DNA from 3 places in the Methylorubrum subtropicum genome. Region 2 is predicted to be linked to each of the others. Evidence: predicted binding sites of a transcription regulator. Region 2 holds the regulator's gene; each other region holds the start of a gene.
What was found. The regulator LexA, encoded in region 2, represses DNA repair genes until DNA is damaged. The targets are predictions, from matches to a motif close to TGTTCNNNNTGTGTTCNG.

Region 1: the regulator LexA is predicted to act here: its motif matches at 3,677-3,694, upstream of ruvC (crossover junction endodeoxyribonuclease RuvC).
Region 3: the regulator LexA is predicted to act here: its motif matches at 2,097-2,114, upstream of AAHG03_RS08135 (ATP-dependent helicase).

The regions. Positions count from the first base shown of each region.
Region 1 is NZ_JBBXMW010000002.1:400,919-411,297, forward strand. It holds gene AAHG03_RS04790 (PleD family two-component system response regulator) at 1-1,295, opposite strand, end outside; gene AAHG03_RS04795 (response regulator) at 1,360-1,740, opposite strand; gene AAHG03_RS04800 (DUF3572 domain-containing protein) at 1,818-2,114, shown strand; gene ruvA (Holliday junction branch migration protein RuvA) at 2,139-2,756, opposite strand; gene AAHG03_RS04810 (YceI family protein) at 2,861-3,490, shown strand; gene ruvC (crossover junction endodeoxyribonuclease RuvC) at 3,737-4,303, shown strand; gene AAHG03_RS04820 (NADPH:quinone oxidoreductase family protein) at 4,429-5,403, opposite strand; gene AAHG03_RS04825 (YbhB/YbcL family Raf kinase inhibitor-like protein) at 5,597-6,169, opposite strand; gene ubiG (bifunctional 2-polyprenyl-6-hydroxyphenol methylase/3-demethylubiquinol 3-O-methyltransferase UbiG) at 6,228-6,962, opposite strand; gene AAHG03_RS04835 (hypothetical protein) at 7,006-7,653, opposite strand; gene AAHG03_RS04840 (RusA family crossover junction endodeoxyribonuclease) at 7,650-8,126, opposite strand; gene AAHG03_RS04845 (aspartate kinase) at 8,378-9,613, shown strand; gene ptsP (phosphoenolpyruvate--protein phosphotransferase) at 9,758-10,379, shown strand, end outside.
Region 2 is NZ_JBBXMW010000015.1:85,427-95,805, forward strand. It holds gene AAHG03_RS19605 (Panacea domain-containing protein) at 1-499, shown strand, start outside; gene AAHG03_RS19610 (hypothetical protein) at 496-1,203, shown strand; gene AAHG03_RS19615 (DUF2459 domain-containing protein) at 1,239-1,913, shown strand; gene AAHG03_RS19620 (Do family serine endopeptidase) at 2,038-3,564, shown strand; gene AAHG03_RS19625 (hypothetical protein) at 3,798-4,238, shown strand; gene AAHG03_RS19630 (tartrate dehydrogenase) at 4,315-5,397, shown strand; gene AAHG03_RS19635 (beta-keto acid cleavage family enzyme) at 5,409-6,233, shown strand; gene AAHG03_RS19640 (DUF1236 domain-containing protein) at 6,511-7,461, shown strand; gene lexA (transcriptional repressor LexA) at 7,656-8,369, shown strand; gene AAHG03_RS19650 (ComEC/Rec2 family competence protein) at 8,363-10,379, opposite strand, start outside.
Region 3 is NZ_JBBXMW010000004.1:251,419-261,797, reverse strand. It holds gene AAHG03_RS08135 (ATP-dependent helicase) at 1-2,085, opposite strand, end outside; gene AAHG03_RS08130 (hypothetical protein) at 2,200-2,475, shown strand; gene AAHG03_RS08125 (bifunctional [glutamine synthetase] adenylyltransferase/[glutamine synthetase]-adenylyl-L-tyrosine phosphorylase) at 2,762-5,710, shown strand; gene AAHG03_RS08120 (3'-5' exonuclease) at 5,758-6,645, shown strand; gene AAHG03_RS08115 (AsmA family protein) at 6,777-10,310, opposite strand.

The sequences.
Region 1 (10,379 bases), on a different contig from region 2:
TCGGCCGGGCTGGTGTCGGTCGGGCGGCGGACGGCGACGCCGATCGAGACCGTGACCGTAATATCGCGGGTGCCGCGCTGGACCGCGAAGGGTGCGGCCTCGACGCGCTCGCGGATGCGCTCGGCGATGGCTTGGGCCTCCGGCAGATCGACGCCGGGCACCACCATCACGATCTCCTCGCCGCCGTAGCGGGCCAAGATGTCCATCGGCCGGACCTGCGCGCGGATGCGCTCGGCGAACGCCCGCAGCACCTCGTCGCCGGCTTCATGCCCCCAGGTGTCGTTGATCGATTTGAACCGGTCGATGTCGAGCAGCAGGCAGGCCAGCCCCTTCTGGTGCAGCATCGCGTCGCCGAAGACCGGGCCGATCTGGCGGTCGAGGTAGCGCCGGTTGTGCAGGCCCGTCAGGTCGTCGGTGATCGCGAGTTCCATCGAGGCCTGGAGCGCGCCGCGCAGGGTCTCGGTGAAGCGCCGCCGCCGCACCTGCGTGCGCACCCGCGCCACCAGCTCGTTCCGGTCGATCGGGCGCAGCAGGTAGTCGTTGACGCCGAATTCGAGGCCTCGGGTGATGCGCGTCTTCTCGCCCATCTCGCCCAGCATGATGAGCGAGAGGTTGCGGGTGCGCTCGAGCGAGCGGAGCTGGCTGCACAGGCGCAACCCGTCGAAGCCTTCGAGATCGAGGCTGACCAGCGCCACCTCGAACCCGCCGTCCGGCGCCAGCACCAGGGCGCGATGCGGATCGGTCTCGACGGTGACCCGATGGTGCTGCGCGAGCGCCGTGCCGATCCGGTCGATGGCGCTGGCGCGATCCTCGACGAGGAGCACCTTGGCGTTCTCGCCCGTATCCGCGGCGGCGAGCGCCAGCGGATCGACGCCGCCGATGGCGCGGGTGGCGAGCGCGCGCGAGCGCAGCTCGTCGGTCACGGCCTTGAGCCGCACGAGGCTGCGCACCCGCGTCATCAGGGCGGTGTCGTCGATGGGCTTGGTCAGGAAGTCGTCGGCCCCGGCGTCCAGGCCGCGCAGGCGGTCGGCGGGTTGATCCAGCGCGGTGACGATCACCACCGGCAGGTGGGCGGTGTTGGGGTTCGCCTTCAGGCGGCGGCAGACCTCGAAGCCGTCCATGCCCGGCATCATCACGTCGAGCAGCACCACGTCGCAGGCGCCGCGCTCGCAGATCGTCAGGGCGTCGGGCCCGTTCATGGCGACGACCACGTCGAAATATTCGAGCGACAGCTTCGTTTCGAGCAGCCGCACGTTCGGATAGAGGTCGTCAACGATCAGGACGCGGGCCGACATCGTTCCTCCGCTACGCGGCTGACCGGCCGCCCGGGTCCTCTCGCGAGACGGGGTCTTTCGAGAATCAGGCGGTGCCGTCCTCGCCAATGTACCGCCGAACCGTTGCCAAAAACTTCGCGACCGAGATCGGCTTCGAGAGGTAGGCCTCGCAGCCGCCTTCGCGTATGCGCTCCTCGTCGCCCTTCATCGCGAAGGCCGTGATGGCGATGACGGGGATGTCGCGCAGGTCGTCGTCGTCCTTGAGCCACTTGGTCACCTCCAGCCCCGACACCTCGGGCAGCTGGATGTCCATGAGGATCAGGTCGGGGTGGTGGGCGCGGGCCAGCTCGATCGCCTCGATGCCGTTGGCGGTCTTCAGCGTCGCGTAGCCGTGCGCCTCCAGCAGGTCGTTGAAGAGCTTCATGTTGAGCTCGTTGTCCTCAACGATGAGAACGGTTTTCTTCATGACCTGCTCCGAGGCGGTCCGACCGCGCTCCATCACCTGGCACAGCCCTCGAACTCTCTTTAAACTGCTACTCGTTGATGAAACGCAAACTTGATCATACGGCGGCCGGCGACGAGCGTCTCGCGGTCGAAGTGCTGGGCTGGATCGCGGGCGACGACGAGCGGCTCACCCGCTTCGTCGTCGAGAGCGGGCTCGACCCCGGTACGTTGCGCGAGAGCGCCCGCGATCCGGGCTTCCTCACGGCCGTGCTCGACCACGTGATGGGCGAGGAATTGCGGCTCGTCGCCTGCGCGCAGGCGCTGGAGGTGAAGCCGGAGAAGATCGCCGCCGCGTGGCAGAGGCTGCAACCGCCGCCGTTCGACGACGGTTTCTGAGCGGCTTTATTTTCGCGACGATCGCTACTTCGCCAACTCCTTGAGGCCGAGCCGGATCAGCACTTTGGCCTCCGCCCCCTCCCCGCCCGCCTTCAGCGCGGCGGCGATGGCGGCGGACGCCTGAACCTGGGGATAACCGAGATTGACCAGCGCCGAGATTGCGTCGGCCACCGGCTGGGGCGCGGTGCGGTCCTCGACGGCGCCGGTCAGCGCGATGAGCGCCGGATCGATGGGGGCGAAGGCCGGCGCCTTGTCCTTCAGTTCGGCCACGAGCCGGGCCGCGAGCCGCGGGCCGACGCCCGGCGCGCGGGCGATCCCGCCCTTGTCGCCGGTGGCGATGGCCGAGGCCAGCGCGCCGGGCTCCAGCACCGAGAGCACGCCCAGCGCGACGCGGGTGCCGACCCCCTGCACGGTCTGGAGCAGGCGGAACCACTCCCGCTCCGCGTCCGAGCGGAAGCCGTAGAGGCGGATCATGTCCTCGCGCACGTGCGTCTCGATGGCGAGGTCGGTCGCCTCGCCAGGCGGGGGCAGGCGCTGGAGCGTGCGGGCGGAGCAATGCACCACGTAGCCGACGCCGTTCACGTCGAGGATGACGAAATCCTCGCCGTACGAGTCCACCAGTCCCTTGAGCTTGCCGATCATCCGAAAAACACCGATCAAATGTCGGGATCGGCGCCCGGCCCCTCGTTGCCGCGCCCGCCCGAACGCCATATCCGTCAGGGCGGCCCAACCGACAAGGTGACCGCATGAAGCGCACGCTCCTCGCCGCCCTCCTCCTCGTGGGCGCCGCCGCCCCCGCGATGGCACAGGAGAGCAAACCAGAGGCTCCTGCCGCGCTCACCAAGGACCCCGGACAGGTGAAGGCCGGGCGCTACCGCCTCGACACGGCCCACGGCAAGATCACGTGGTCGCTGAGCCATCTCGGCTACTCGACCTATTACGGCCAGTTCACCGACGTCACGGGCGAACTGACCCTCGACCCCAAGGCGCCGGCCCAGAGCCGCCTTTCGGTCAAGATCGCCACCGCCAGCGTCAACGCGCTCCACGAAAAACTCAACGCCCACCTCAAGGCGCCGGACTTTTTGAGCGTCGAGGCGTACCCCGAGGCGACCTTCGTCAGCACCTCGATCGAGCCGACGAGCCCGACCACCGCCCGCGTCAACGGCACCCTGACGCTGCGCGGCGTGGCCAAGCCGGTCTCGTTCGACGCGACCTTCAACCAAGCCGGGCCGCATCCGGTCGACAAGCTCTACACCGTCGGCTTCGACGGCTGGACCGTGATCAAGCGCTCGGACTTCGGCGTGAACGCCTTCCTGCCGGTGCTGGGGGACGAGGTCGCGCTGCGGCTGGAGGGGGAATTCAAGGCGGTGGAGTGAGGGATCGAACAGGCCGTTCAGTGAGTCGTACGGCAGCACACCGGATGTCCGGGCGCGAAGAGCGCCCCGCGCAGCGGCCTCGGCTCTGCCGAGGCGTCTAGCGGAGCGAGCAGCCTAAGGCCGCGGACGCGGCCGCCGGCGCTTGAGGCCAGCCAAGAGACCGGCAACTTCATTGCCGGAACCCTTCGTTCACGATATGTGCGCACAAAGGTCGCGCGCCGCGGCGGCGCCTGACCGGAGAGCCCGATGACCGACGACGTGCGCATCCTCGGCATCGATCCGGGCCTCCGCCGCACCGGCTGGGGCCTCATCGTCGCGCGCGGGAGCAAGCTGTCCTACCTCGCCTGCGGGGTCGTGACCTCCGACGGCGACCTGCCCCTGGCGCTCCGCCTGCGCGAACTGCACGAGGGCCTGACCCGCGTGGTGGCCGACCACGCGCCCGACGAGGTCGCGGTGGAAGAGACCTTCGTCAACAAGGACGGGCAGGCGACGCTCAAGCTCGGCCACGCCCGCGCCGTCGCCCTGCTCGTGCCGGCGCTCGCCGGGCTGCCGGTGGCGGAATACGCCGCCAACCTCGTCAAGAAGACGGTCACCGGCTCGGGCCACGCCGAAAAGACCCAGATCCAGGCGATGGTGCGGTTCCTACTGCCCAAGGCCGAATTCAAGCTCGCCGATGCCGCGGACGCGCTGGCCATCGCGATCACCCACGCCAGCCATCGCGGCCGCGCGGCACTCAACCGCCGCAGCGCCGTGCCCGCGGGCAGCGGGCCGGGCGCGGCCCGCATCGCGGCGGCTTTGGCCCGGCAGGGCTGAGGCGAGTCAGGGGTTTCGAAAGGGCTCGCCCTTTCGCGGGTGCAGGGTGGAACCCTGCAAATGTCAGGGCTCTGCTCTGACGACCCGCCAGAGGGCTTGCCCTCTGGACACCCGACACGACTCCGTCAGGTGACCTTCAGGATCACCTTGCCGCTGGCTTCGCGGCGTTTGAGGATGCCGAGCGCTTCCTCGTAGGCATCGAGCGGGTAGGTGCTGTGCACCTTCACGGTCAGCTTGCCCTCTGCCGCCCAGGCCAGCAGCTGGGTCTGGTTCCGCTGATGCACTTCCGGCTCGCGCTCGACGAAGGCGCCCCAGTGGACGCCCTGCACGTCGATGCCCTTGAGCATGATGACGTTGAGCGGAAATCTCGGAATCTCGCCCGCCGCGAAGCCGATCACGAGGAAGCGGCCCTTCCAGGCGAGCGCCCGCATCGCCGGCTCGGCCAGTTCCCCGCCGACCGCGTCGTAGACGACATCGACGCCGTCGGGCGCGAGGCGGCGCAGTGCCTCGCGCAGGTTGTCGGCCCGGTAGTCGATCAGGTCGTCGGCCCCGTGGGCGCGGGCGACCTCCAGCTTTTCCGGCGAAGAGGCGCAGGCGATCACGCGGGCGCCGAGCAGCTTGCCGAGTTCCACCGCCGCGAGCCCGACCCCGCCCGAGGCGCCCAGCACCACCAGCGTCTCGCCGGGCTGGATGCGGGCGCGGTCCACGAGGGCGTGCAACGTCGTGCCGTAGGTGATGGAGAGCCCCGCTGCGACCTCGTCGGAGACGCCCTCCGGCACGCGGGCGAGCCGCGCCGCCGGCACGGCGATGCGCTCGCGCGCGGTGCCGTAACCAACATGAATCATCACCCGGTCGCCGACTTCGAACCCCTCGACGCCTTCGCCCAGCGCCTCGACGATCCCGCAGGCCTCACCGCCGGGCGAGAACGGCAGTTCGGGCTTCACCTGATACTTGCCGGCGATGATCAGCGTGTCGAAGAAGTTGAGCGCGGCGACCCGCACCCGCACCAGCGCCTCGCCGGGACCGGCCACCGGATCGGCCACATCCTCGACCGTAAGATCCTCCGGCCCGCCGAGCCGGGTGCATAGCAGGGCTTTCATCGTCTTCGACTTCCGTCCGTTCGTCGGGCCGAGCGCGGGTCTCTCCTCCCCCTTGCGGGGAGGAGGACAGGAGGTGGGGGTGGCTCAGGAGGAACCGTTACGGTGCCTTCTGCACGCCCCCTCCCCGCAAGGGGGAGGGGGCGCGCCTGACTCCCTTCTTTCATGCCCACCGCCACGCCCGTCGCGCAAGCGCTCACGCCCGCTCGTAAATGCCCGTCAGCCACCCCTTAGCGATCACATTGCCGTCGAGCGCCTCCAACAACGCGCTGCGGCCGGGCGAGGCAGAAAGGTCCGGCGCGCGGGCCAGCGCGAAGGCCTGGAACAGGTAGCGGTGCGGGCCGTGGCCGGTGGGCGGGTCCGGGGGGAGCCAGCCGTCCTTGAGGAAGGAGTTGCGGCCGAGATCGTGCCGGGCGCCTTCGCCCGCCGGGCTGGCGAACGCGCCCTCGGAAAACTCCTGGTCCCGCGGAGGCAGGTTCCAGGCGATCAGGTGGACGAACGGATGCAGGGACGGCGCGTCGGGATCCTCCACGAACAGCACCAGGGCGGCGGCCTCCGGCGGCACGTCCGCGACGGCGAGCGGCGGCGAGACCCCCGCGCCGTCGGCGGTGAACCGGGCCGGAATCGGCGCGCCGTCCGCGAAGGCCGGGCTCGTCACCCGTAAGCTTTCGGGCGCCTGCGCCGCGACCGTATGGAACGCCGCCTTCTCGAGGCCGGCCCTGACGTTCGACAGGGCCGCGCCGACGGCGTGCGGCAGCTTCTCCAACATGATGACGCGTCCCGTCCTGAGCCTTGAGGACACGTCAACGGCGGGCGGGCCGCTTCGTTCAGGCGCGGCGGTGCGCCGCCAGCATGTAGTTCACCCCCATGTCACGGCTCGCCCGCCAGGAGTCACCGAGCGGGTTGTAGACCACGCCGGTCGTATCGGTGACGGTCAGCCCGCCGGCCTCGATGTCGGCGGTCAGCTCGGCCGGCGTCACGAATTTTTCCCAGTCGTGGGTGCCCCGCGGCAGCCAGCGCAGCACGTATTCGGCGCCGACGATGGCGAGCGCGAAGGAGCGCATCGTCCGGTTGATGGTGGCCGCGAACAGGAGCCCGCCGGGCCTGACGGCCTCACACGTCGCGCGCAAGAAGCCGGCACGGTCGGAGACGTGCTCGACCACCTCCATGGCGAGCACCACGTCGAACCGGGCGCCGCCCGCCACCACCGCCTCGATGGTCTCGTCACGGTAATCGATGTCGAGCCCCTCCCCTTCCGCGTGGGCGCGGGCAGCCGCGATGTTGGCGCTCGCCGGATCGAGCCCGGTCACTTTCGCGCCGAGCCGGGCCAGCGGCTCGGACAGCACGCCGCCGCCGCAGCCGATATCGACCACGCTGAGGCCCTCCAGCGGGAACGGCGCGGCCGGGTCGCGCCCGAACGTGCGGCAGACCTCGTCGCGGATGTAGCCGACCCGCACGGGGTTGAACTTGTGCAGCACCGCCATCGGCCCGCGCGGGTCCCACCAGCGCGCGGCCAGCGCATCGAAGCGCGCCACTTCGTCCCGATCGATCGAGGCGCTCATCCGTCCATTCCTGACTGTGGCCGTCCCGAAACTGCGGGTCGGTTCAGGGCGTCATAGCGGCTGTCCCTGCCGGGGCAAGGTCGGCCTTTCCGGCGACGGTGCGGGCCAGGGCGAGGATGGCGTCGGCGTCCTGCGAGGACACATCGACCTTGAAGCCATGGGCGATGCGGTTCCTGACCTCGCACGATCGATTGATCGCACGAAGTTCGCCGTCCGAGATCGCTTCCGCCTCGTAGGCATCACGGATCAGGCGAGGCAGGGCCGCCTCACTCGGTGGGGTGAAGGGCTTGGGCACGAGGCGGCGAAGGCCGGTTTCGATGCCGATGAAGGCGATCAGCACGGCCTCCGCGACATGCCCGTCCCTGAGAAGATCCTCGGCGAGACTCAGGCGGGTCGCGACATCGGCATCGTCGATCTCGTCGTTCGAACGTGGCGGCTGGGGAGTCAGCAGCTTCACGGCGAAGCGCCAGTTGGGCCGCCGTTCGACGAGCCTGCGCATCTCCGCGATCGACCGCTCCGGCTCGCGCCCCGAACGCTTCACCTCAACGACGAGAAACTCATCGCCTTTGCGAAGGAGGACATCCGGTTCGAAATCGAGAGCGGAACGCGCGAGGCGTGTGTCCTCACGGTGCCATCCGTTGCGCAGATAGTCGGCGATCAGCTCGTCCGGGACCGCATGTTCCGTCGTCATGCCGAGGCCTCGCGCGTGAGATCGAGGAGTCTCACAATGGTGACTTCTCCCGTCCGCATATAGAGCGGATCGTCTTGGACTTCGTCCATCACATCCCGCACCGCCGCGGGCGGATCGTTGATCGAGGCCTTTTCGGCCAGGATGCGATGCACCTGCCCGTCGTCGGCGATCACCCGCGTGTTGAAGGCGTCGATGAGGGGCTTCAGCACGTTGTCGAGGTCCGGCTGGGAGCGATCCGATGGATCGAGGCTGAGCCAGTAGACCTGCACCTCCACGAAGCCCTCGAAAGGCACGAAGCCGCGCCGACCCGACGCTGCTTCGATGGCTTCGAGAAGCGCCGCCTCGACGGTGGCGCGCCACCGTGGCAGCGCGGCCGGCTTCTTCCCGTCCTGCGCCTGCTGCGAGATCGGCCGTCCGAAGACCCAGTAGGTGAAGGGCAGCGTGCAGGGGATAGGTGGCCGCTGTCTCGCCAAGTCCGCTCGCTCGGTCAGGTGTCACGCGACGAAGCTACGTCCTCGTCGGGACTGCCGTCCACGAAAGTTGCACGATGGCCCTACCACAATCCCGCCCGGGGTCGAGCGATTGACAGGCCGCATCCGCCCCATTACCGGCGCAGTGCCCCGCTGAGAGGTCGCCCGAGCCGACGGCTCCCGGCGCGGAATCGTGATCGATGCGGTGTCCTGCACCCTCGATCTTCCATACAGGCAATCGGCGCGGACGCGACATGCCCCGTTTGGTGATGAAATTCGGCGGCACCTCCGTCGCCAACGTCGAGCGCATCCGCAACGTGGCGGCCCACGTCGCCCGCGAGGTCGCGGCCGGCTACGAGGTCGCCGTCGTGGTCTCGGCGATGTCGGGCAAGACCAACGAGCTGGTCGCCTGGGTGAAGGACGCCGACGCGCTCTACTCGGAGGCCGAGTACGACACCGTCGTGGCGTCCGGCGAGCAGGTCACCTCGGGGCTGCTGGCGGTCGCGCTCAACAAGATGGGCATCAAGGCCCGCTCCTGGCAGGGCTGGCAGATCCCGCTCCACACCTCCGACGCCCACGGCTCGGCCCGGATCGAGGCGATCGACCCGAAGAACCTCGACGCGGGCTTCGCGCGCGGCGAGGTCGCGGTGATCGCGGGCTTCCAGGGCGTGCACGCCGAGACCGGCCGGATCGCGACGCTGGGGCGCGGCGGCTCGGACACGAGCGCGGTGGCCATCGCCGCCGCCATCGGCGCGGAGCGCTGCGACATCTACACGGACGTGGACGGGGTCTACACCACCGATCCGCGGGTGGTGCCGAAGGCCAAGCGCATGGAGCGCGTGACCTTCGAGGAGATGCTGGAGATGGCCTCGCTCGGGGCCAAGGTGCTTCAGGTGCGCTCGGTCGAGCTCGCCATGATCCACCGCGTGCCGACCACGGTGCGCTCCTCCTTCGATCCCCCCGATGCCGCGCGGCCGGGCACCCTCATCTGCGACGAGGATCAGATCGTGGAACAGCAGACCATCACCGGCATCGCCTTCGCCAAGGACGAAGCCCAGATTACGCTCCGCGCCGTGAAGGACAGCCCCGGCATCGCCGCGGCGATCTTCGGGCCGCTGGCGGACGCCAACATCAACGTCGACATGATCATCCAGACCGTGTCGGGCGACCAGTCGACCACCGACATGACCTTCACGGTCCCGGCCGCCGACTACGAGCGTGCCCGCGCGATCCTCGATGCGCAACGCGAGACGATCCGGTTCGGCCAGATCGAGGGCGCCACCGACGTGGTCAAGGTCTCGGCCATCGGCGTCGGCATGCGCTCGCATGCGGGCGTCGCCGCCAAGGCCTTCCGGGCGCTGGCCGAGAAGGGTATCAACATCCGGGCGATCACCACCTCCGAGATCAAGTTCTCGGTGCTCATCGACGCCGCCTACACGGAGCTTGCCGTTCGCACGCTCCACTCGCTATACGGCCTCGACAAGGCCTGACCGTACCCGTCGGCGCGCCCGCACGTGAGGGTTGCGCCGATCCCGGCCCGAGACGCGGGCCTTGCGGGAACGGGACCGGCCGACGTGAAACTTCCAGTCTAGGGCGCCGCTTCGGCGCTCTAGCCGACCCGGATTGACGACCCGATGCCCGCTGCGCCCGGAGGCCCGCGCCTGCTGCTGCGCCGGCTCCGCGAAGCCATGGCGGAGCCGGTCTCTCCGCAGGCGCGCCTCGACCGGATCGTCGTCCTGATCGCGGCCAACGTGATCGCCGAGGTGTGCTCGGTCTACGTCGTGCGCGACGACAACACTCTCGAACTGTTCGCCACCGAGGGCCTCAACCGCGACGCGGTCCACATCACCCGCCTGCGCGCCGACGAGGGCCTCGTCGGCCTGATCGCCAAGACGGCCGAGCCGCTGGCGCTCTCCGACGCGCAGTCGCACCCTTCGTTCTCCTACCGGCCGGAGACGGGCGAAGAGATCTACCACGCCTTCCTCGGCGTGCCGCTCTTGCGCGCGGGCAACACGCTCGGCGTCCTGGTCGTCCAGAACAAGACCTACCGGGTCTATTCCGAGGAGGAGATCGAGGCGCTCCAGACCACCGCCATGGTGCTCTCGGAGATGATCGCCTCGGGCGAGCTGCAGGCGCTGGCCCCCGGGGCCGGCTCGGCGGCGCGCCGCCCGGTCAGCCCCCGCGGCGTGGCGCTCGCCGACGGCATCGGCCTCGGCCACGTGGTGCTGCACGAGCCGCGCATCGTCGTGAAGACGC
Region 2 (10,379 bases):
AAATTTTTTTATCGACAGGGCTCTTTCGGAAGGAAGGGCCCTGTCCGTAATGACGCTATTGAAGGTTTTATACTTTGCGCATGCTTGGCATTTAGTTAAATACGGCGAGCCTCTGATCGGACAGCCTTTCGAAGCATGGAAATTCGGGCCGGTCAATCGAGTGGTTTACGATCAATGCAAGCAATCGGACAAGCATGCCATCACTGCAAAATTCAAATCTTTCAGCATAGCAAGCTCTGGGTTTGTCGAGTCCCCCTATGACTTCAATGAAGAATTGACAAAATTTTTGGGAGAAATATTCGATTATTACTCAAAATTTCATGCGTACAAGCTGTCCGATCTTACACATGAAGCCGGTGCGCCATGGGACGTCGTCTGGCGGCAGGCAGATTCAAAGGCAGTGGCGGGGATGGTTATCCCCAATTCGTTAATCCGCAGTTGGTTTAGTGACCAGACGGCATTATATTGGACAAGCCGTGAACGGGAGTCTCCTTCGTGACGCCGAAACTGCCGTCCCTTTCAGTACCGGATTTAGCTAGAGTCGTTGGCAATACTCCTGACGAAGCCGCAGAATGGCTCATTCATTATTCCAACGAGCCCGGCGGATCTTTCAACTACATAAAGGGAATGAGATCCATTAAGGCTGCATATTCCGGCCTGCATCGTTTGGATCAACTGCTTTTGGCCTGCGAGGGTGAGAGGACAGAGCTTGGTCGGAAGTCAAACAAAGACCTTGTCTTTGAGGTTGCTCCAGGCGCGTTCGGCCGCACAACACAAGTCTTCGATCTTTCTGCCCGAAAATTTAGCTACGGTCGCAGACAGGCCGGATTTAGAGTGCCTTTTTTCTTTGTTGAAAATAGTGTCGTGAATATTTGTTTCATCTGGCCGCGCAAAGGAACCAATCTAACTGCCACTCAGATTGGAATGATTGCCACTATAATGAAAATTTATTTGCTGGATACGGAATTTTACGGCCTCCCATCTGATATCGAATTTATCGAAGCCAGCGCTCCAATTGGGACAAAACAACGCGTAGTTGATCGCTTTAATCTTTCAAGTATCAATTTGTGGGACCACGATATGCTTACCAGCAGGCTAACTACTATTAGTAATGCTCTAGATATTGTAGAGGCAAGCAACAGGGTCAAGCCAAGGAGACGCAAGGAAAAATCGACAATTATAGACATGCCGTTATTCGATTGAGAAAATCATATTTTGCATATATACTGATCGCAATCGTGCTGTCAGTATTATTCACCGTTATACTAACGGCGAAAACTGGCGACCTGGCGCTCTACCCGACGAACGAGGCGGACGCCGAGACCGTGCTGCTGGTCAGCCACGGCTGGCATTCCGGCCTCGTGCTCCGGCGCGAGAGCGTGACGGGGGAGGGGGCGGGCGCGGCCCTGCGCAACGTCGCCACCCGCTTCCGCGACTTTTCGGAGCTGGAATTCGGCTGGGGCGAGGCCCGCTTCTACCGCGCCACGCCGACGCTCGCTGCCTTCGACTGGCGCCTCGCTTTGAGCGCCCTTTTCACCCCCGGCGGCAGCGACGGCGTGATCCAGGTGGTCGGTCTCGAACGCCCCGCCCGCGACTCGTTTCCGAGCGCCGACATCGTCCCGGTCCGCGTCTCCCGCGCCGGCCTCGCGCGCCTGATCGCCCGCCTGGAGGCGAGCTTCAAACTCACAAAAAATCAGCCGGTCGATCTCGGCCCCGGCCTCTACGGGCCGAGCCTGTTCTACGAGGCGAACGGCCGCTTCTCGTATGCCAACGTCTGCAACCACTGGGCGGCGGACCTCCTCGACGCGGCGGGCGTGCCGACGACGCCCGTGCTCGACACCCATCCGCTCGGCCTGCTGGCGGACCTGCGCTGGCGAGCCGGCGCCGCGCCGCTGGCGCCCCTCGCGGACTGAATCGCCACCTGTCCAAAACGTAACCTTCGCGACACCCCGGCGTCAGACGGGCCTCCCTAGAAACACTCTCACGGCCCGCCGCCCCGGCGGCCGGCCCACAGAGTTTCGGAAGAGAGACCCGTCCATGACCCTGACCGTTCGCCGCCGCGCCCTCGCCTCCGCCGCCGCGGCCGCCCTCGTCGCGGGGGGCGCCGCCGGCTTCGGCCTCACCCCGCCCGCGACCCCGGCCTACGCCCAGGCCCTGCCGCAGACGCCGATCGCCGCGCCCCAGCATCCGCCGGGCTCGTTCGCCGACGTGGTCGACAAGGTGAAGCCCGGCGTCGTCGCCGTGAAGGTGAAGCTCAACGCCGACGCCAGCGACGACGATGACGACGACACCCCCGGCAACGGCAACCTGCAGCAGGTGCCGCCGCAGCTGCGCGAGTTCTTCAAGCGCTTCGGCCAGGGCGGCCAGAACGGCCCGCAGGGTCGCAGCGCCCCGCAGCAGCGGGCTGAGCGCGGCGCGGTCGGCTCGGGCTTCATCATCTCGGGCGACGGCTACGTGGTCACCAACAACCACGTCGTCGACAAGGCCAAGACGGTGCAGGTGACGCTCGACGACGGTCGCACCCTCGATGCCAAGGTGATCGGCAAGGACCCGAAGACCGACCTCGCGCTGCTGAAGATCAACGAGAGCGGCACCTTCCCCTACGTTCAGTTCGGCAAGGGCGCCCCGCGCGTCGGCGACTGGGTGGTGGCCATCGGCAACCCGTTCGGCTTAGGGGGCACGGTGACGGCCGGCATCGTCTCGGCCCGCGGTCGCGACATCGGCGCCGGCCCCTACGACGACTTCCTCCAGATCGACGCGCCGATCAACAAGGGCAACTCGGGCGGCCCGACCTTCAACGTCAACGGCGAGGTCGTGGGCGTGAACACCGCGATCGCCTCGCCGTCGGGCGGCTCGGTCGGCCTCGCCTTCGCGATCCCCGCCGAGACGGTCCAGGCGGTGGTCGATCAGCTCCGCACCGACGGCAAGGTGGTGCGCGGCTATCTCGGCGTGCAGGTCCAGCCGGTGACGAAGGACATCGCCGACGGCCTCGGCCTCGACAAGGCCAAGGGCGCGCTGGTCGATCACGCCGAGACCGGCACGCCCGCCGCCAAGGCCGGCCTGAAGTCCGGCGACGTGATCGAATCGGTCAACGGCGCGCCGATCAACGACGCCAAGGAGCTGTCGCGCAAGATCGCCGGCCTCAAGCCCGGTACGGCGGTGAAGCTCGCCTACCTGCGCAACGGCAAGAACGACGTCGCCACGGTCGAACTCGGCACGCTGCCCACCGACGGCAAGGTCGCGAGCCGCAGCAGCGACGACGACGCCGCGAGCGGCCAGCCGCGTCTGGGCCTCAGCCTCGCCCCGGCGGGCGATGTCGGCCTCGGCGGCGACGGCGTGGCGGTGATGGACGTCGATCCCTCCGGCCCGGCCGCGGCCAAGGGCATCGAGCAGGGCGACGTGATCCTCGATGTCGCCGGCACCAGCGTCTCGAAGCCGTCCGACGTGCAGGCGCAGATCAAGGCGGCGCAGGCCAATGGCCGCAAGGCGGTGCTGATGCGCGTCAAGAGCGCCAAGGGCCAGACCCGCTTCGTCGCGGTGGCGCTGACCACCAAGCAGGGCTGACCCGCGACCCGGCGGGACCGGCGACGGTCCCTCCGCCCCATCCCTCGTGTTTTCCTCCCCCGACTTCACGGCCCGCTCCCCGGAGCGGGCTTTTTTGTTCCCGGTCGGGATGAGGCGCCCGGAGCCGCGTGTCGTTGCGCACGCCTTTTGCTTGGGTCTCCGGAACCCGCGGCACGTCGAAAACTTCGGTTCTCGTCGCGGCCGACGTGTCGCCTATCGAGGACGAGACCGGGATGACGCTGCTTCACCGTACCCTCCTCGGAAGCCTCGTCGCCTCCGGCGTGGCGCTCGGTGCGCCGGCCGAGGCGCGGCCCGGCTGGGTCTCCGGCACCTGGGTCTATGCCGACCTCTGCACCAGCCCCGAGGACGGGGCGCAGGCGGGGCGGCGCATCACCCTCAAGCGCTCGCCCAACGGCGACGGCCTGATCTACGAGGGGGCCGGGCTTCGGGCACCGGTTTCCACGACGGTCGTCGTGGACGACGCCACCAAGGACGTCGCCTTCCGCATCGAGACCGAGGCCGGCCTCGTCAGCTTCCACGGCACCGCCGGCCCGGAGGCGCTGGTCGGCACGCTGGACAGCGCCGCGGGCTCGCAGCCCGTTCGCCTCAAGCGCGTCCTGCGGGTGCGTGCCCCCGCGGCCTGCCCCGGCGAGACGACAGGCTCGATCAACTGACACCGCTTCTCCGCCCCCGGCATTGACGCCGGAGCCCCGCGGCGCGAGGGAGACCGAAAGGTCGCGCCGGGAGGATATGTTGGCGGAAGGCAAGCGCAGCTATCGGATCGCGGTGATCCCCGGCGACGGCATCGGCAAGGAGGTCGTGCCCGAGGGCGTGCGCGTGCTGGAGCGGGTGGCCAAGCGCCACGGCTTCGAGCTGCGCCAGGACTGGTTCGATTTCGCCTCCTGCGACTATTACGAGGCCCACGGGCGGATGATGCCCGAGGACTGGAAGGCGCGGATCGGCACGCACGACGCGATCTATTTCGGCGCCGTCGGCATGCCGGACCGCGTGCCCGACCACATCTCGCTGTGGGGCTCGCTGATCCTGTTCCGGCGCGAGTTCGACCAGTACGTCAACCTGCGCCCCGTGCGCCTGATGCCGGGAGTGAAGAGCCCGCTCGCCGGCCGCGAGCCCGGCGACATCGATTTCTGGGTGGTCCGCGAGAACACCGAGGGCGAGTATTCCAACGCGGGCGGCCGGATGTTTCCCGGCACGGACCGCGAGTTCGCGATGCAGGAATCGATCTTCACCCGCCACGGCACCGACCGGGTGCTGCGCTTCGCCTTCGACCTCGCGCAGAGCCGGCCGAAGCGGCACCTGACCTCGGCGACGAAGTCCAACGGCATCTCGATCACCATGCCGTACTGGGACGAACGCGTGCGGGCGATGGCCGAGCACTATCCGGACGTGCGGTGGGACCAGTACCACATCGACATCCTGACCGCCCATTTCGTGCTGAACCCCGACCGGTTCGACGTGGTGGTGGCCTCCAACCTCTTCGGCGACATCCTGTCCGATCTCGGGCCGGCCTGCACCGGCACCATCGGCATCGCGCCCTCGGGCAACATCAACCCGGAGCGCAAGCACCCGTCCGTGTTCGAGCCGGTCCACGGCTCGGCCCCCGACATCGCCGGGCAGGGGCTCGCCAACCCGATCGGGCAGATCTGGTCCGGCGCGATGATGCTGGAGCATCTCGGCGAGCGGGAAGCGGCGGCCGAGATCGTCGCTGCCATCGAGCGGGTGCTCTCGGAGAAGACCCTGCGCACGCGCGACCTCGGCGGCAACGCCGACACGCAGGCTTGCGGGAAGGCCGTCGAAGAGGCCCTGGGCTAGGAGCGCCGAGCATGCGGCCCGTCGTCGTCACGGTGGCGATCACCGGCTCGGTCGCCCGCAAGGCCGACAACCCGACCGTGCCGATCACGCCGGCCGAGCAGATCGAATCGACGCGGGCCGCCTACGAGGCCGGGGCGGCGCTCGCCCACATCCACGTGCGCGAGGACGACGAGACCCCCTCGCACGATCCCGACCGCTTCGCCCGCGTGCAGGACGGCATCCGCCGCCACTGCCCCGGCATGATCGTGCAGTTCTCGTCGAGCGGATCGGAGCCGGACGCGGACCTGCGCGGCGCCTGCCTTGCCCACCGCCCGGACATGGCCTCGCTCACCACCGGCTCGACCAATTTCGCGGCCGGCGTCTACCGGAATCCGGCCCCCCTCTACACGGCACTCGCCGAGCGGATGCGGGCGAACGGCGTTCGGCCGGAGATCGAGGTGTTCGACCTCTCGCACCTCCACAACGCCCGCCGCCTGATCGATGCCGGCCTCACCGACCCGCGCAGCCACATCCAGTTCGTGCTCGGCATTGCCGACGCCATGCCGGCCGACCCGCACTGCCTCGACATCCTGCTCGCCGAGACCCGCCGCCTCCTGCCGCAGGCCACCTGGGGCGCCTTCGGCATCGGCCGCTTCCAGCGCGAAGCGATCCGCTGGGCACTGGCGCGGGGCGCCACCGGTATCCGCACGGGGCTGGAGGACAACATCCGCCTCTCCAAGACCGAACTCGCCGACGGCAACGCCGCGCTGGTGCGACTCGCGGTCCAAATCTGCGCCGAGTACGGTGCCCGCCCAGCGACGTCCGACGAGGCGCGGGCGATGCTGCATCTGAACTGAACCGACGCGCCGGGCCCCAGCCCCCCCTCATTCCCACCCACTCCCCTCATCCTGAGGTGCTCCGCTGCGCGCCGCCACCTCAGGATGAGGGCGAGAGGGGGAAAAGCGTCGAACGGAACGCGGCGCGATCCCGAAAAATCCGCCCGGACAAATCCCCTTCTCTGTCCCGCCATCGCTCCGAAACCCGGGCGATTCGCGGAACGGTTTGTCCGCACCGGCCGTTGCGAGGCCGGTTTCGGCGCTGTGGGCAGCGTCGCGTAGGGGACAGGGACGTACCATGAGCAAGTTCTTACGCAGCACGGCCACAGCGGCCATCCTCGTGCTCGGCGCCGCGACGGCCATGGCTCAGGGCGGCGGCGCGGGCGGTGGCGCCGGTGGCGGTGCGGGCGGCGGCGCAGGCGGTGGCGGCGCCGGAATGGGGGCCGGCGGCGGCGCGGGTGGCGGCGCGGGCGGTCCCGGCGGCGGCGGCGCGATGCGCGGCGGTGAGGCCGGTGGCGCGGGCGGCGCCGGTGGCGCCATGCGCGGCGGCGAGGCCGGCGGCGGCGCGGGTGGTGCCATGCGCGGCGGCGAGCCGGGCGGTACCGGCGGCGCGATGCGCGGCGGTGAGCCGGGTGGTGCCGGCCGGGCCGGCGAGCCCGGCGGCAAGGGTGCTGCGGGCGAGCGTGGCGGCAAGGACGCCGCCGGTGAGAAGGGCGGTCGCGACGGCGCCGAGCGCGGCGAGCGCGGTGGCAAGGACGCCGCCGGCGAGCGTGGCGGCCGTGACGGCACCGAGCGCGGCGAGCGTGGCGGCAAGGACGCCGCCGGTGAGCGCGGTGGTCGTGACGGCGCCGAGCGCGGTGAGCGCGGCGGCAAGGACGCCGCCGGTGAGCGCGGTGGTCGTGACGGCGCCGAGCGCGGTGAGCGCGGCGGCCGGGACGGCGCGGCCGACCGTGGTGGTCGCGGCGGCAACGTCTCCGAAGCCCGCGGCGCCTCGCGCAGCCTGAACAGCACCCAGCGCACCGAGTTCCGCCAGTCGATCACCAGCACCAACGTCACGCGCGTCACCAACGTGAATTTCGGTCTCAACGTCGGCACGGCGATCCCGCGCTCGATCGCGCTGCACCCGCTGCCGCCGGCGATCCTGACCCTGGTGCCGGCCTATCGCGGCTTCCAGTTCATTCTGGTCCGCGACGACATCGTCATCATCGATCCCGACACCTACGAGATCGTGGACGTGATCCCCGCCTGATCCGGTCCCGGATCGGCCGAGAGGCAGCGAAGAGGGCGGCGGAGCTTCGGCTCCGCCGCCCTTTCCTTTCGAGCCGTCGCCCTCAAAACGGCCAAGGACGCCCTTGCGGAACAGGTGGGGAACGTCTAGCCTGTTCGCGATTTGTTTTTCCGTGATCGGGCCGCGCCTCTGCGGCGTTCGACAGCAGGTGCCGCATGCTGACCCGCAAGCAACTCGAACTGCTCCAGTTCATCCAGGCCCGGATGCAGGAGAGCGGCGTCCCCCCGTCCTTCGACGAGATGAAGGACGCGCTCGATCTCAAGTCGAAGTCCGGTATCCACCGCCTGATCATGGCGCTGGAGGAGCGCGGCTTCCTCCGTCGTCTGCCGAATCGCGCCCGCGCGCTCGAGATCCTGCGCATGCCCGACGCGCCGGCCGCCAAGCCCGCGCCTGCCGAACCGCGCCGCTTCACCCCGAGCGTGGTCGAGGGGGGACTTGCCGGCAAGCCGAAGGCGCCGGTGGTTCAGGCCCAGGACGGCGAGGGCCGCCCGGTGATCGTGCCGGTGATGGGCCGGATCGCCGCCGGTACGCCGATCTCGGCCATCGAGAGCCAGAGCCACACCATCGCGATGTCGCCGGACTTCCTGGCCGGGGGCGAGCATTACGCGCTCGAAGTGCGCGGCGATTCGATGATTGAGGCCGGCATCCTCGATGGCGATCTGGTGGTGATCCACAAGCAGGAGACCGCCAACAACGGCGACATCATCGTCGCGCTGATCGACGACGAGGAAGCCACGCTGAAGCGTCTGCGCCGCCGCGGCTCCTCGATCGCGCTGGAGGCCGCCAACCCGGCCTACGAGACCCGCGTGCTCGGGCCCGACCGGGTGCGCATCCAGGGCAAGCTCGTTAGCCTCGTGCGCCGCTACTGAGGCGAATCGGGCGCTTCGACCGGCTCGGGGGCGGCCTCGGGGCTCGCGGCCGGGGGCGGCGCGGGCGGTCCGGTGCCGGGGCGCTCCTGCCAGGGCTTGGGTGAGCCGGCGCCGCGGGCGGTGACGACCTCCGGGCCGGTCGGTCTGAGGCGGATCGCGGTGGCGCCGTTCGCTGCGAGATAAGCGCGGTCGATCCGCAGCGGCGCGGCGCAGTTCGGCGGGGCCGTCAGGCGGCTGATCAGGATGTCGGCGCGGGCGCAATCCTCGGCGAAGGCGCGCTTGTCGGTGACCAGCGCGACCTTGCGGCCATCGGCGGCGATCATGGTGCAGCCGAGGCGGTCGCAGCGCACATCCGGGCCGCCGCTCACGTCGGCAGCCCTGCGCGCGTCACCGTCGGCCTTGAGCCACTGCTCCAGCACGAAGCCCGGCGGGCGCCCAAGCACGGCGAGCCGCCCGTCCGATCCGCGGAGCGCCGCCCCGGCCCCGTCGCGGTCCACGTAGAGATCGAACCGTGCCGGGCTCGCCGCGAAGGCGAGGCCGAGTGCTGCGGGCAGCACCGCCAGCGCCCGCAGGCGCGAGACCGGCAGCGTCGCGACGAGGAGCGCCAGCGCCAGCAGCGCGAGCGCCCCGGTGCCGAAAGCCGGCAGCACGACGTTGGCTTGGCCGAAGCCCGAGATCCAGGCGGAGATGTCGAGCATGCCCCGCACGGCGAGCCCCATCAACCACCAGACCGGTTTGTCGAGGGCAAACGGATAGGCCAGCATCCCGAGGACCGCCGCGGGCATCACCGCGAGCGAGACCAGCGGCAGCGTCAGCGCGTTGCCGAAGAGGCCGAACGGCTGCACGGTCTGGAAGTGGTAGGTCGCGAAGGGTGCGGTCGCGATCTGTGCCACCAAGGTCGTGGCCAGCGTTCCGACGCCGACCGTCATCAGCCAGGACAGGGCGCGGGCGAGCCACGAGCCGCCGTCACGGGCAAACAGTCGCCCGTCGAGGAGTGGCGCGCAGGCGATCAGCCCGGCGACCGCCCCGAACGACATCTGGAAGCTCGGGCCGAGCAAGGCTTCCGGCTCGCGGGCGAGCGCGATGATAGCGGCGAGCGCGAGGTTGCGCATGCTGAGCGCCGGGCGGTCCACGAGGATCGCGCCGAGCATCACCAGCGTCATGATGAGCGCCCGCTCGGCCGCCACGTCCCAGCCGGAGAAGGCGCAATAGGCGGTCACCCCCAGCATCGCGGCGCCCGCGGCGACCTTCTTGATCGGAAAGGCCAGCGCCAAAATCGGCACCAGGGCGAGCCCGGCCCGCACCAGCCAGAACACCACGCTGGCCGCCAAGACCATGTGCAGCCCGGAAATCGAGACGACGTGGTAGATGCCCGCCGCGCGCAGCACGGCGTTCGTCTCCTCCGAGATCAGCCCGCGCTTGCCCGTCACCAGGGCGGCGGCCACCGCGCCGGCCTGCCCGCCGATGGCCTCGGTGATGCGCCGGGTCAGCGTATTGCGTGCCTCGTCGATGGAGGCCGTAAGGCGCAACCCTTGAGGCAGGGGCGCTGAGGGAGAAAGAATCTCGACCTTGCCGGTGAGCGAGCCGACCGCGCCGATGCCGCGGAAGTAGGCGTCGCGGGCGAAGTCGTAGCCGCCGGGCCGCGCGGCCTCCGGCGGCGGCAGCAGCCGGGCGGTGGCGCGGATCGAATCGCCCGGCCGCACGACCTGCGCGGTGCGATACGAGACCCGCACCCGCCGCGGGCGGTCCGCCTCGGCAAGCTCGCCGAACCGCTCGACCCGCACGATCAGCCGCGCCCCGCCCTCGCGCTCGTCCAGCGCCTCCACCGTGCCGGCGAGCGGCGCGATGGTGGTGCGCGCCAGCACCGGCCCGGCCACCGAGGCCACCCGCCAGACGCCCGCGGCGAAACCGAGGAAGGCGGCGGCCAGCCCGAGCACCAGCGCGAGCCAGACCGGCCGCGCCCGCAGAAGCGGCGTCAGCCCGAGGCAGACAGCGGCGGCGATGAGGGGT
Region 3 (10,379 bases), on a different contig from region 2:
CGCCCGCTGCCAGCCGGGCGTGCCGTAGGACGAGCCGAACGGAGCCGGGTTGCGGTCGAACCGCGAGGCGCCGGCGGAGAAGTGGGCGGGCGCCTCGATCACGTCCACGGCCTGGGGCGGCAACTCGTCGATGAAGCGCGAGGGGATGGTCGAGGACCACAGCCCGTGGATGCGCCGGTTGACCGCGAACGACAGTTTCGCGCGCTTGCGGGCGCGGGTGAGGCCGACATGGGCGAGCCGCCGCTCTTCCTCCAACCCGGCCCGCCCGCTCTCGTCGATGGCGCGCTGGTTCGGGAAAAGGCCGTCCTCCCAGCCGGGCAGGAACACGGTGTCGAATTCCAAGCCCTTGGCGGCGTGCAGCGTCATCAGCGAGACGCGATCGGCGCCCTCGGCTTCGCTCGCTTCCATCACCAGCGAGACGTGTTCGAGAAAGCCGGCCATATCCGGGAATTCCTCCATCGAGCGGACGAATTCCTTGAGGTTTTCCAATCGCCCGGCGGCGTCCGCCGAGCGGTCCTTCTGCCACATCTCGGTGTAGCCGGATTCCTCCAGAATGGTCTGCGCCACCTCCGGGTGCGGCTTCGATTCGATTAGCCGGGTCCAGCGCGAAAAGCTCTCGACGAGGCCGCGCAGCATCGAGCGGGCGCGGGGCTTCAGCTCGTCGGTCTCGATCAGCTTTTTTGCCGCGCTCAGGAGGGGAATCCGGTCGGCGCGGGCGAAGGCGTGGAGCGTCTGCAGCGTCGCATCGCCCAGGCCCCGCTTCGGGGTGTTGAAGATGCGCTCGAAGGCGAGATCGTCGGCGCTGTTCATGGTGACGCGGAGATAGGCCAGCGCGTCGCGGATCTCGGCCCGCTCGTAGAAGCGCGGGCCGCCGATCACGCGATAGGGCAGGCCCACCTGCACGAAGCGATCCTCGATCTCGCGCATCTGCGCCGAGATGCGCACCAGCACCGCGATCTCGGAGAGCGGGTGCTGCTTTCGCTGGAGCGACTCGATCGATTCGGCGATCTGGCGCGCTTCTTCTTCCGAATCCCAGGAGCCGGAGACGGTGACGGGCTCGCCCGCCTCGTCCTCGGTGCGCAGGGTCTTGCCGAGCCGGCCCTCGTTCTTGGCGATGAGGCCGGAGGCGGCGGCCAGGATGTGGCCGGTCGAGCGGTAGTTGCGCTCCAAGCGGACCACGGTGGCGCCGGGAAAGTCGTGCTCGAACCGGAGGATGTTGTCGACCTCGGCGCCGCGCCAGCCGTAGATCGACTGGTCGTCGTCGCCGACGCAGGCGACGTTCTTTCGCGCCTGGGCGAGCAGCCGCAGCCAGAGATACTGGGCGACGTTGGTGTCCTGATACTCGTCGACGAGGATGTAGCGGAAGCGGTCCTGGTAATTGGCCAGGATGTCCGGATTCTCGCGCCACAGCTTGAGGCACAGCAACAGAAGATCGCCGAAATCGACCGCGTTCAGCGTCGCGAGCCGCGCCTGATAGGCGCTGTAGAGCGCCCCACCCTTGCCGAAGGCGAAGGCCTGCGCCTCGCCCGGCGGCACCTGCTCCGGCGACAGGCCGCGGTTCTTCCAGCCGTCGATGGTGTGGGCGAGCGAGCGGGCCGGCCAGCGCTTCTCGTCGATGTTCTGGTCGGCGATCACCTGCTTCATCAGCCGGATCTGGTCGTCGGTGCCGAGAATCGTGAAGTCGGATTTCAGCCCGACCAGTTCGGCGTGGCGTCGTAAAATCTTGGTGCCGATGGCATGGAAGGTGCCGAGCCAGGGCATACCCTCGCCCGCCGGCCCGATCAGCGCGCCGATGCGGTGCTTCATCTCGCGGGCGGCCTTGTTGGTGAAGGTCACCGACAGGATGTCGTAGGGGCGCGCCTTCCCCGTCGCGATCAGGTGGGCGATGCGCGTCGTCAGCACGCGGGTCTTGCCGGTGCCCGCGCCCGCCAGCACGAGGACGGGGCCCTCGGTGGCCTCGACGGCGCGGCGCTGCTCCGGGTTGAGGCCGGACAGGTAGGACGCGCCCTCGGGCCGCAGGGCCGCCATCGCGCGGGCGGCGATCGACGCGGGCGCGCCCGCCGCGGTGTCACGATCTTCCATCATGCGCGCATCCCTGGACCAAAAGGCGAACGCCGTCGAGACCCGGCCCGGAACCGTCGCCTGCCCTCGGGCGTCACTCCCCGAAACACCCTCCCTCCGCAAAGGACAAGCGAGGCCATGAGCGCCCTCAAAGTTCGCGCCCCGATACTCCGTGTGCTGACGATCGCCTTCTTCACGCTGCTCGCCGGCCTCACGGCTTCCGAGGCTCAGGTGCTGGGCCAGGGCCACAACAGCGGCACCAGCCGCATGAACCAGAATTTCGAGGTCCAGAACCAGAACCGCAATTTCCAGCAGCGCCAGACGCTGGAGAACAGCGCCGTGCGCAACCAGATCCAGCGCGCCCCCCTCAACCAACCGCCGCCGACCGGCCCGAGCTTCGCGCCGCGGCGGTGAGCGGCGGATCGCGCGCTTTCTGATCGCGGAGGCGCGAAGGCAGGAATGCCAACGGGGCCTCTCATTCTCGACCGTCATTCCGGGGCCGCGCAGCGGAACCCGGAATCCACCCGTGATGCGCGGCTCACACAAGGGGTCGAGGCCAGTCGTGGATTCCGGGTTCGCTTCGCGCCCCGGAATGACGGAGGTCGAGTGATCGCAGCCCGGACACCTTGAAGGCGCGCCGATTGCGCGTTTCATTGGCAGCGCCGCGGATCGGGCGGCGCTGCGAACGCTGCGGACCGGCATGGACAGAGCAACGAACAGGCAGGATGCTCAAGCCGCCGGCAACGACGGGCCGCTGGCCGCTCGCCTCGGACCGGCCCCGCCGCTCTCGGACCGCCCCCGCGCGCAAGAGCGTTTCGCCGAGATCGCCGAAGCGCTTCCCGCCGACCTGCGCGACGGGCCGGCGCGCGATCTGCTCCTGGCGCTCGCCGACCACTCGCCCTTCCTCTGGTCGCTCGCCGCCCGCGAGCCCGACTGGCTCGCGCGGCTCTTCCAAGCATCGCCCGAGGCGTCGGATGCCCGCATCCTTGCAGACCAGCGCGCGGCCGGGCGCGCCGCCCCCGATCTCGACGCGCTGGGCCGGACGCTGCGCCGGAACCGCGCGGAACACGCGCTGCTCGTGGCGCTCGCCGACATCGGCGGCGTCTGGCCGCTGGAGCGGGTGACGGCGGCGCTCTCCGACTTCGCCGACGCCTCGGTCTCCGCCGCCTTCGACGCGCTCCTGCTCCAGGCCGCGGCGGCCGGCCGCTTCCTGCCGCCCGACCTCAAGGATCCGCAGGCCGGCTCCGGCCTCATGGTGTTGGGGCTGGGAAAGCTCGGCGGGCGCGAGCTGAACTATTCGAGCGACATCGACCTGATCGTGTTCTTCGATCCCGAGACCGCGCCGCTGAAGCAGGGCCTGGAGCCGACGCCGTTCTTCACGCGCCTCGCGCAGGGCGCCGCGAAGCTGCTCCAGGAGCGCACCCGCGACGGTTACGTCCACCGGGTCGATTACCGCCTGCGGCCCGATCCCGGCTCGACGCCCACCGCGCTCAGCCTCGCCTCGGCCTACGTCTATTACGAGACGACCGGGCAGAACTGGGAGCGCGCCGCCTTCATCAAAGCCCGGCCCATCGCGGGCGACATTCCGGCGGGCCAAAAATTCCTGGCCGAGCTGACGCCCTTCGTCTGGCGTAAGTATTTCGATTTCGCGGCGATTGCCGACGTGCACGCGATGAAGCGCCAGATCCACGCCGTGCGCGGTCACGAGGCGCTCGCGGTCGCGGGTCACGACATCAAGCTCGGGCGCGGCGGCATCCGCGAGATCGAGTTCTTCGTCCAGACCCAGCAACTCGTCTTCGGCGGGCGCCGCCTCACCTTGCGCGGGCGCTCGACCGTGCCGATGCTGGACCGCCTCCACGAAGACGGCTGGATCTCGGGGCAAGCCCGCGACGAGCTGGCGCAAGCCTACGCCTTCCTGCGCACCATCGAGCACCGCCTGCAGATGGTGCGCGACGAGCAGACCCAGCGCCTGCCGACCGACGGCAGCGAACTCGACACCTTCGCCCGCTTTGCCGGCTTCCCCGACCGTCCCGCCTTCGAGGCGGCCCTGCTGCACCACGCCCGGCGGGTGCAGGCGCATTACGCCCTGCTGTTCGAGGCCGGGCCCGATCTCTCCTCGGAAGTCGGCGATCTCGTCTTCAGCGGCGCCGCCGACGATCCGGCGACGCTCGCGACGCTGCGCAGCCTCGGCTTCCGCGAGCCGGAGACGGTGGCCGAGACCGTGCGCGGCTGGCATTTCGGGCGGCGTGCCGCCGTGCGTAGTCCCCGCGCCCGCGAGGTGCTGACCGAACTCGTGCCCGCGCTCCTCAAGGCGCTCGCCGGCACGCCCGACCCGGACGCGGCGCTGGCCAACCTCGACCGCGCCTTCGGCCGGATGCCGGCGGCGGTCGAGCTGCTGACGATCCTGCGCGAGCACGAGCGCCTGCGCCTGCTCTTCGCCGACCTGCTGGGGAGCGCGCCGCGGCTCGCCGGCACCGTCGCCTTCAGCCCGCATGTGCTCGACGCGGTGATCGACCCGGATTTCGGCGATCCGGTCATCGACCCCGGGGCAATCGCCGCGCATTACCGCGCGCTGCTTGGCCAACCGACCGACCACGAGATCTTTCTGGACCGCAGCCGCGACGCCGCGCGCCAACTCCGCTTCGTCGCGGGCGCGCGGCTCCTGTCGGGCATCCTCACGCCCAAGGGCGCGGGCGAGGCGTTCTCGGCGATTGCCGACGCGGCCGTCGCCACTGCCCTGGAAGCGGTCTCGAAAAGATTCTTCGCCGAGCATGGGGCGGTGCCGGCGGGGCGGCTCGTCGTCATCGGGTACGGGCGCCTCGGCACGCGGCAACTCACGGCGGAATCCGATCTCGACCTCGTCGTGCTCTACGATTTCGACGCTGAGGACCGCACCAGCGCCGGCCCGAAGCGGCTCGACGCGGCGGTGGCCTACAACCGGCTGACGCAGCGCCTCGTCGCCGCCCTCACCGCCCCCACCCGCCGCGGCCTGCTCTACGAGGTGGACCTGCGCCTGCGTCCCGGCGGCGGCCAGGGCGCGACGGCGACGCAGTTCAGGAGCTTCCGCAGTTATCAGAGCGAGGAAGCCGAGCTGTGGGAGCACATGGCGCTGACCCGCGCCCGCGTGATCGCGGGCGACACGAGCCTCGCCGAGGAGGTCTCAGAGGTGATCGGCGAGGCCCTGCGCCGGCCGCGCGATGCGAAATCGGTCTATGCGGCGGTGCGCGACATGCGCGCCACCGTCGAGCGCGAGAAGGGCGACCACGGCCCGCTCGATCTCAAGCTCGCTTCCGGCGGCCTGCTCGATCTCGATTTCCTGGGCCAGGCCCTGGTGCTCGCCCACGCGCACGACCACCCCGATCTCGTCGGCCTCGACGCCCCGGCGCTCTTCGCCCGCGCCGCGGAAATCGGCCTCCTCCACGGCGGCGAGGCGGAGCGGCTGGCCCACGCCTACCGCCTCCTCGACGACGTGCATCAGTGGCAGCGCCTGATGGTCGAGGGCGACCCGACCGAAGCCTCCCCCGTCGCCATGGCGCGGCTTGCCCGCGCGGCCAACCTCCCCGACGCCAAGGCGCTCGCGGCGCAACTGGAGACCGAGCGGAAGGCGGTGCGGGCGATCTTCGACCGGCGCCTCGGTGAAGCCGGGTGAAGGACAGCGCCTTGCCGGCACCCCGCCCCACCCCCTAATCTCCCCCGATGAGCGTCGTCGCGATCGATTTCGAGACCGCCAACGAGCGGCGCGACAGCGCCTGCGCGGTCGGGCTCGCCTGGATCGAGGGGGGCCGCGTCGTGCGGCGCGAATCCCGTCTGATCCGGCCGCCGCAGATGCGGTTCTCGCCCGGCAACATCCGCATCCACGGTATCCTGCCGGCGGACGTGCGCGACGCGCCGACCTTCCCCGAGGCGATGGCGCCGTTCCTGCCCGACCTCGCGGGGGGCATCGTGCTCGCCCACAATGCCGGCTTCGACATGGGCGTGCTCGCCGCCTCGCTCGGGGCCTACGGCGAGCCGGTGCCGACGCTCACCGGCCACTGCACCCTTCAGATCGCCCGGCGCATCTTCCCCGATCCGGCGGGCTGCGGGTTGTCGAAGGTCGCGGGCCGGCTCGGCATCCGCTTCGAGCACCACGACGCGGGCGAGGACGCCTATGCCTGCGCCGAGATCGCGCTCGCGGCCGTACGCGAGACCGGCGCCCGCGACGTGCCCGACCTCGTGAGCGGCCTCGGGCTGACGCCGATCCGCGCGGTGAACGCCCCGCGCCGCGACCTCGTGCGCTCGACCTCGGCCCGCGCGCTGCGCGTGGCGGGCGTCGCCGCCGCCCCGGCGGAGCTGCGCTTCTCGCTGCGCGGCAGCACCGGCAACCGCTACGTCGTCGTCTTGGAGGAGAGCACCGGCGGCCCCTACCTGCGCTGCTCCTGCCCCGCCGGCACCCACCGCCGCCGCTGCCGCCACGTCGACGCGCTGGTGGACGGCGACATCACCGATCTGATCTCCAACAACCCCGACGACGTGGAACGCCTGCGCCTGCGTATCGGCGATGCCACGGTCGGGCCGGTGCGGGTGAAGGGCGTAGCGGCGGCGTGAGGGAGCCACCCATCGGCCCCTCCCACCCAACCCCCTCATCCTGAGGTGCTGAGCTGACGCTCAGCACCTCAGGATGAGGGGGTTGGGTGGGAGGAAGGGGCGAAAAAGGCGCCGAGCCAACGCCCGAAAAACTACGGCCGCACGCCTGGCGGCGTGATGTCGAGCGGCGGCGCGGGTGCCTCCGGCGTCGGTTCCGCCTCCTGCCGCGCACGGCGGGCGGCGTCCTCCGCTTCGCGTTGGCGGCGGGCTGCCTCTTCCGCCTCGCGCTGGCGCTTGGCCGCTTCCTCGGCGGCCTGTTGCGCCTTGATCCTGGCCTGTCGCGCGGCCTCTTCCGCGGCGGCGCGGGTGCGGTCCATCTCGATGCGGGCGCGGCGGCGCTGGCGCTCGGCGCCATCGGCGTCGAACAGCTCGATTTTTTCGAGTTCCCGTTGCAGCACCAGGGCGGCGAGGCCGGTCGTCAGCGGCGCGGCATCGACCCGGCGCTCGGGGGAGGCGAGCGGGCCGGAAAAACCCAGCTGTACGGCGGGCGGCGCGCCGGACCAGCCCTTGGGCGCGGTCGTGCCGGTCAGCGTGCCGCGGGCGTCGAGGCTGCCATGGCGCAGATCGACCGCGACCGTGCCGGTCCAGCGGCCGGGGCCGAGATCGAGGGTGAGCGGCGCGGAGCGCAGCACGCCGCCGACCAGCGTCACGGCGGCGCTCACCGGCCCCTTGGCGATGAGCGGGGCGGCGGAAAACTCTTCCGTCACCAGGGCCTGGGGGCGACCGTCGCGAAGCGGATCGTCCTCGGCGAGCGCGCGGTTCAGCGCCCGGTCGAGGGCGGCGGGATCGGCCTCGGGCAGGCGGATGTCGGACAGGCGGATGTCGCCGTTGCCCGAAAGGTCGTCGGCGAGCGCGGCCGGGTTCGCGCCCGACGCGCTAAAGCGCAGAGCGCCCGAGATCGTGGCGGCGACGCGTCCGCCGTCGAGGAGGCGGGACAGGCTCACGCCCTCGAGCCGCGCCTCGCCCGCGACGGCGGCTCCGCCGGCCGGTCGCGTCAGGGTGAGGCTCGCGCCGATGCGCCCGCCGCCGAGGCCGGCCGCGAGGTCGGCGATCTTCAGGGCGTCGCCCTCGCGCTGGAGCCGGAAGGTCGCGGCCTCGGCGACGAAGCCGCGGCCGAGATCGAGCCGCCCGACCCGCAGATCGAGGCCCGCCAGCGGCAGGCTCGGCGCCGGGGTAAAGCGCGTGCCGCGGGCGTCGGTCGGCAGGATCAGCGCCGCGGTCAGCGTCGGCAGCGCGAGTTGTCCGAGGGTGGCGGAGCCCGACCACGCGCCGTCCAGGCCGTGGTCGAGCCCCGCGGTGAGATCGGTGCTCGCGACCCGACCCGATAGGTCGAGATGCGGAGCGTCAGTGCGGCGCGACAGCGCGAGCGTCAGCGCGGCCGGAAGGGGTGCGGAGACAGGCACGCCGGCGAGCGCGAGGGCGGGGCCGAGGTCGGCGCCCTCGATTGTAACCTCGCCGCCGAGCGGCGGCCGGTCGGCGGAATCGATCAGGATCGGCTTGCGCGTGGCGAGGCCGAAACCCGGAAACGTGCCGTCCGCCGTGACCGCGAGCGGCGGCGCGCCGCGCTCCGGTGTCCAGGCGTCCGCGGCCCGCGTGCCGGTCAGGCGCAGGCGGGCGGGCTGGCGGAGCCCGGCGATGTCGTCGCGGCCGAACCACAGGCCGGCGCGCGGGGTGTCGAGGCTGGCCGAAAGGTTGTCGATCCGGCCCGCGCGGGTGAGCGCCGACAGTTCGATCTCGCCCCCTCCCGCCTTGCCGCGGGCCTGGGCGCGCAGCGCATCGGCCTCGCCGGATTCGCGCTCCAGGGTCAGGGCGAGGTCGAGGCCGGCCTCGCGGAAGGCGGGCGGCACGAGGCGCGCCTCGGCGAGGTAGCCGCGCTCCAGCAGCGCCAGCAGCGGGGCGGCCCGCGGCGCCGAGACCCGGCCCTCGATCCGGCCCGAGCCGTCCGGGGCGATTCGGCCCGCGAGGCGCGCGCTGGCGCCCGCGAGGTTCTCGATGTCGAGGCTGTCGACGACGAGGCTCGCCCCGTCCGATTGCAGCCGCACCGTGATGGTGCCGCCGGCCCCCGAGGTGGCGCCGTAGCGCACGTCGCGGGCGCTCAAGGTCAGGCCGAGATCGTGCCGGTCGAGCCCCTCCATCAGGCGGCTCGCGGGCGGCAGTTCGGCGATGTCGAGGCCGCTCGCCGCGATCTGCGCCTCCAGCCGCCCGCGCCGGTCGCCTTGCGGGCGGGTGTAGGCGGCGTTGCCGGTGACCTTCAGCGATCCGAGCCCGAGGCGCAGGTTGCGCAGCGACAGGTCGGCGGCGGTGGAGGACACGTCGGCGCCGAGTTCCAGCGCCCGTCCGTCGAGCAGGGCGGCGACCGCCTCCTCGGCCCCGAGCCGCCCGAGATAGCGCCCCAGCCCCTCGGAATTGCGCGCCGCGACGTCGATATGGCCGTTGAAGCGGGCCGCCGTCGAAAGGTCGATCTCGCCGGTCGCCGCGATCGTGGCGGCGCCCGGCGCGGTGCCGGAAAAGCGGCGCAGCACCAGCCCGCCGGATCGGTCGAAGGTGCCGCGGAAGGTCACCTCCGACCAGTCGTCGAGGCCGAGCGCCACGCTCTCGGCCCGCAGATCGAGGTCGAGCATCATCGGCAGCGAGGGCGCGAGGCTTCCCGTGCCGCGCGAGAGCAGCGCCCGGCCGCCGGGCGTCAGCAGCAGCCCGTCGAGATCGAGCCGGCGGGTGCGAAGCTCCAGCCCGGCACGCGGCGTGCGCAGGTCGATCCGGCCGGTGCCCGAGAGGCGCACCGCCTTGCCGCCGGGGTCGAGTTCGAGTTCGACGGTCTTGGCGGTGACGTGGGTGCCACGGGCCTCGAACTTGGCCGAGAGCGTCAGCGGCAGGTAATCGCCCGCGGCCTGGACCGGCGGGCCGACGGTGAGCCGGGCCGAACCCTCCGCCTCCGGCACGAGACCGCGGCGGGACTCGATGGATTCCGGCTTGAACGAGAGGCGCGCGTCGGCCTCCAGCCGCGGCAGCGCGTCGCCGCCGCCGGTGAGCTTGAGGGCGAGCGCGCCCTCCGGGCTCACGGTGCCGGTGGCCAGATGGAACGGGCTGCCCGCCACCATCCCTTCGGCGAGCCACGGCCCGGCGAGCGCGGGCGCCTTCAGCCGCACGTCGTCGGCGGCAAGGATCTCGCTCGGCGCGGCGCCGTCGTGGACGGTGGCGACGGAGAGGCGGCGCACGGTCAACGCCTCGATCACCACGTCCCGGCGGGGCGCCTCGCCGGAGCGCGGCAGCAGCAGCGCGTCCTGCGCCACCGGCAGGGTGATCCGGGCGCGCTCGATCATCGTGGCGGTGAAGCGCACCTCGCCCTTGAGCAGCGGCGACAGCGCGACCTCGGCATCGACCGCATGGGCGTCGAGCGCCGGCCCGTCCTCCGCGCCGAGGATCAGCCGGTCGAGGCGCAGATGCGGCGAGGGCAGCAGCCGCAGATCGACCGCGCCCTCGCTGCGGGCCGGGGTGCCGAGGGATTGCGTGATCGCCCGGTCGATCAGCGCGCGCTGGCCCGACCAGTCGATGAAGGGCGGCACCGCGAGCGCCGCCACGAGGATCAGCACGACGACGCCCGCGAGCGCGGTCAGGAGGTCACGCACCGAATTCGCTTTCGCCTCGCCTTTTGGGGGACCGTCGCCCTGGCGACGATACGACCCCTCCGGCCGCCA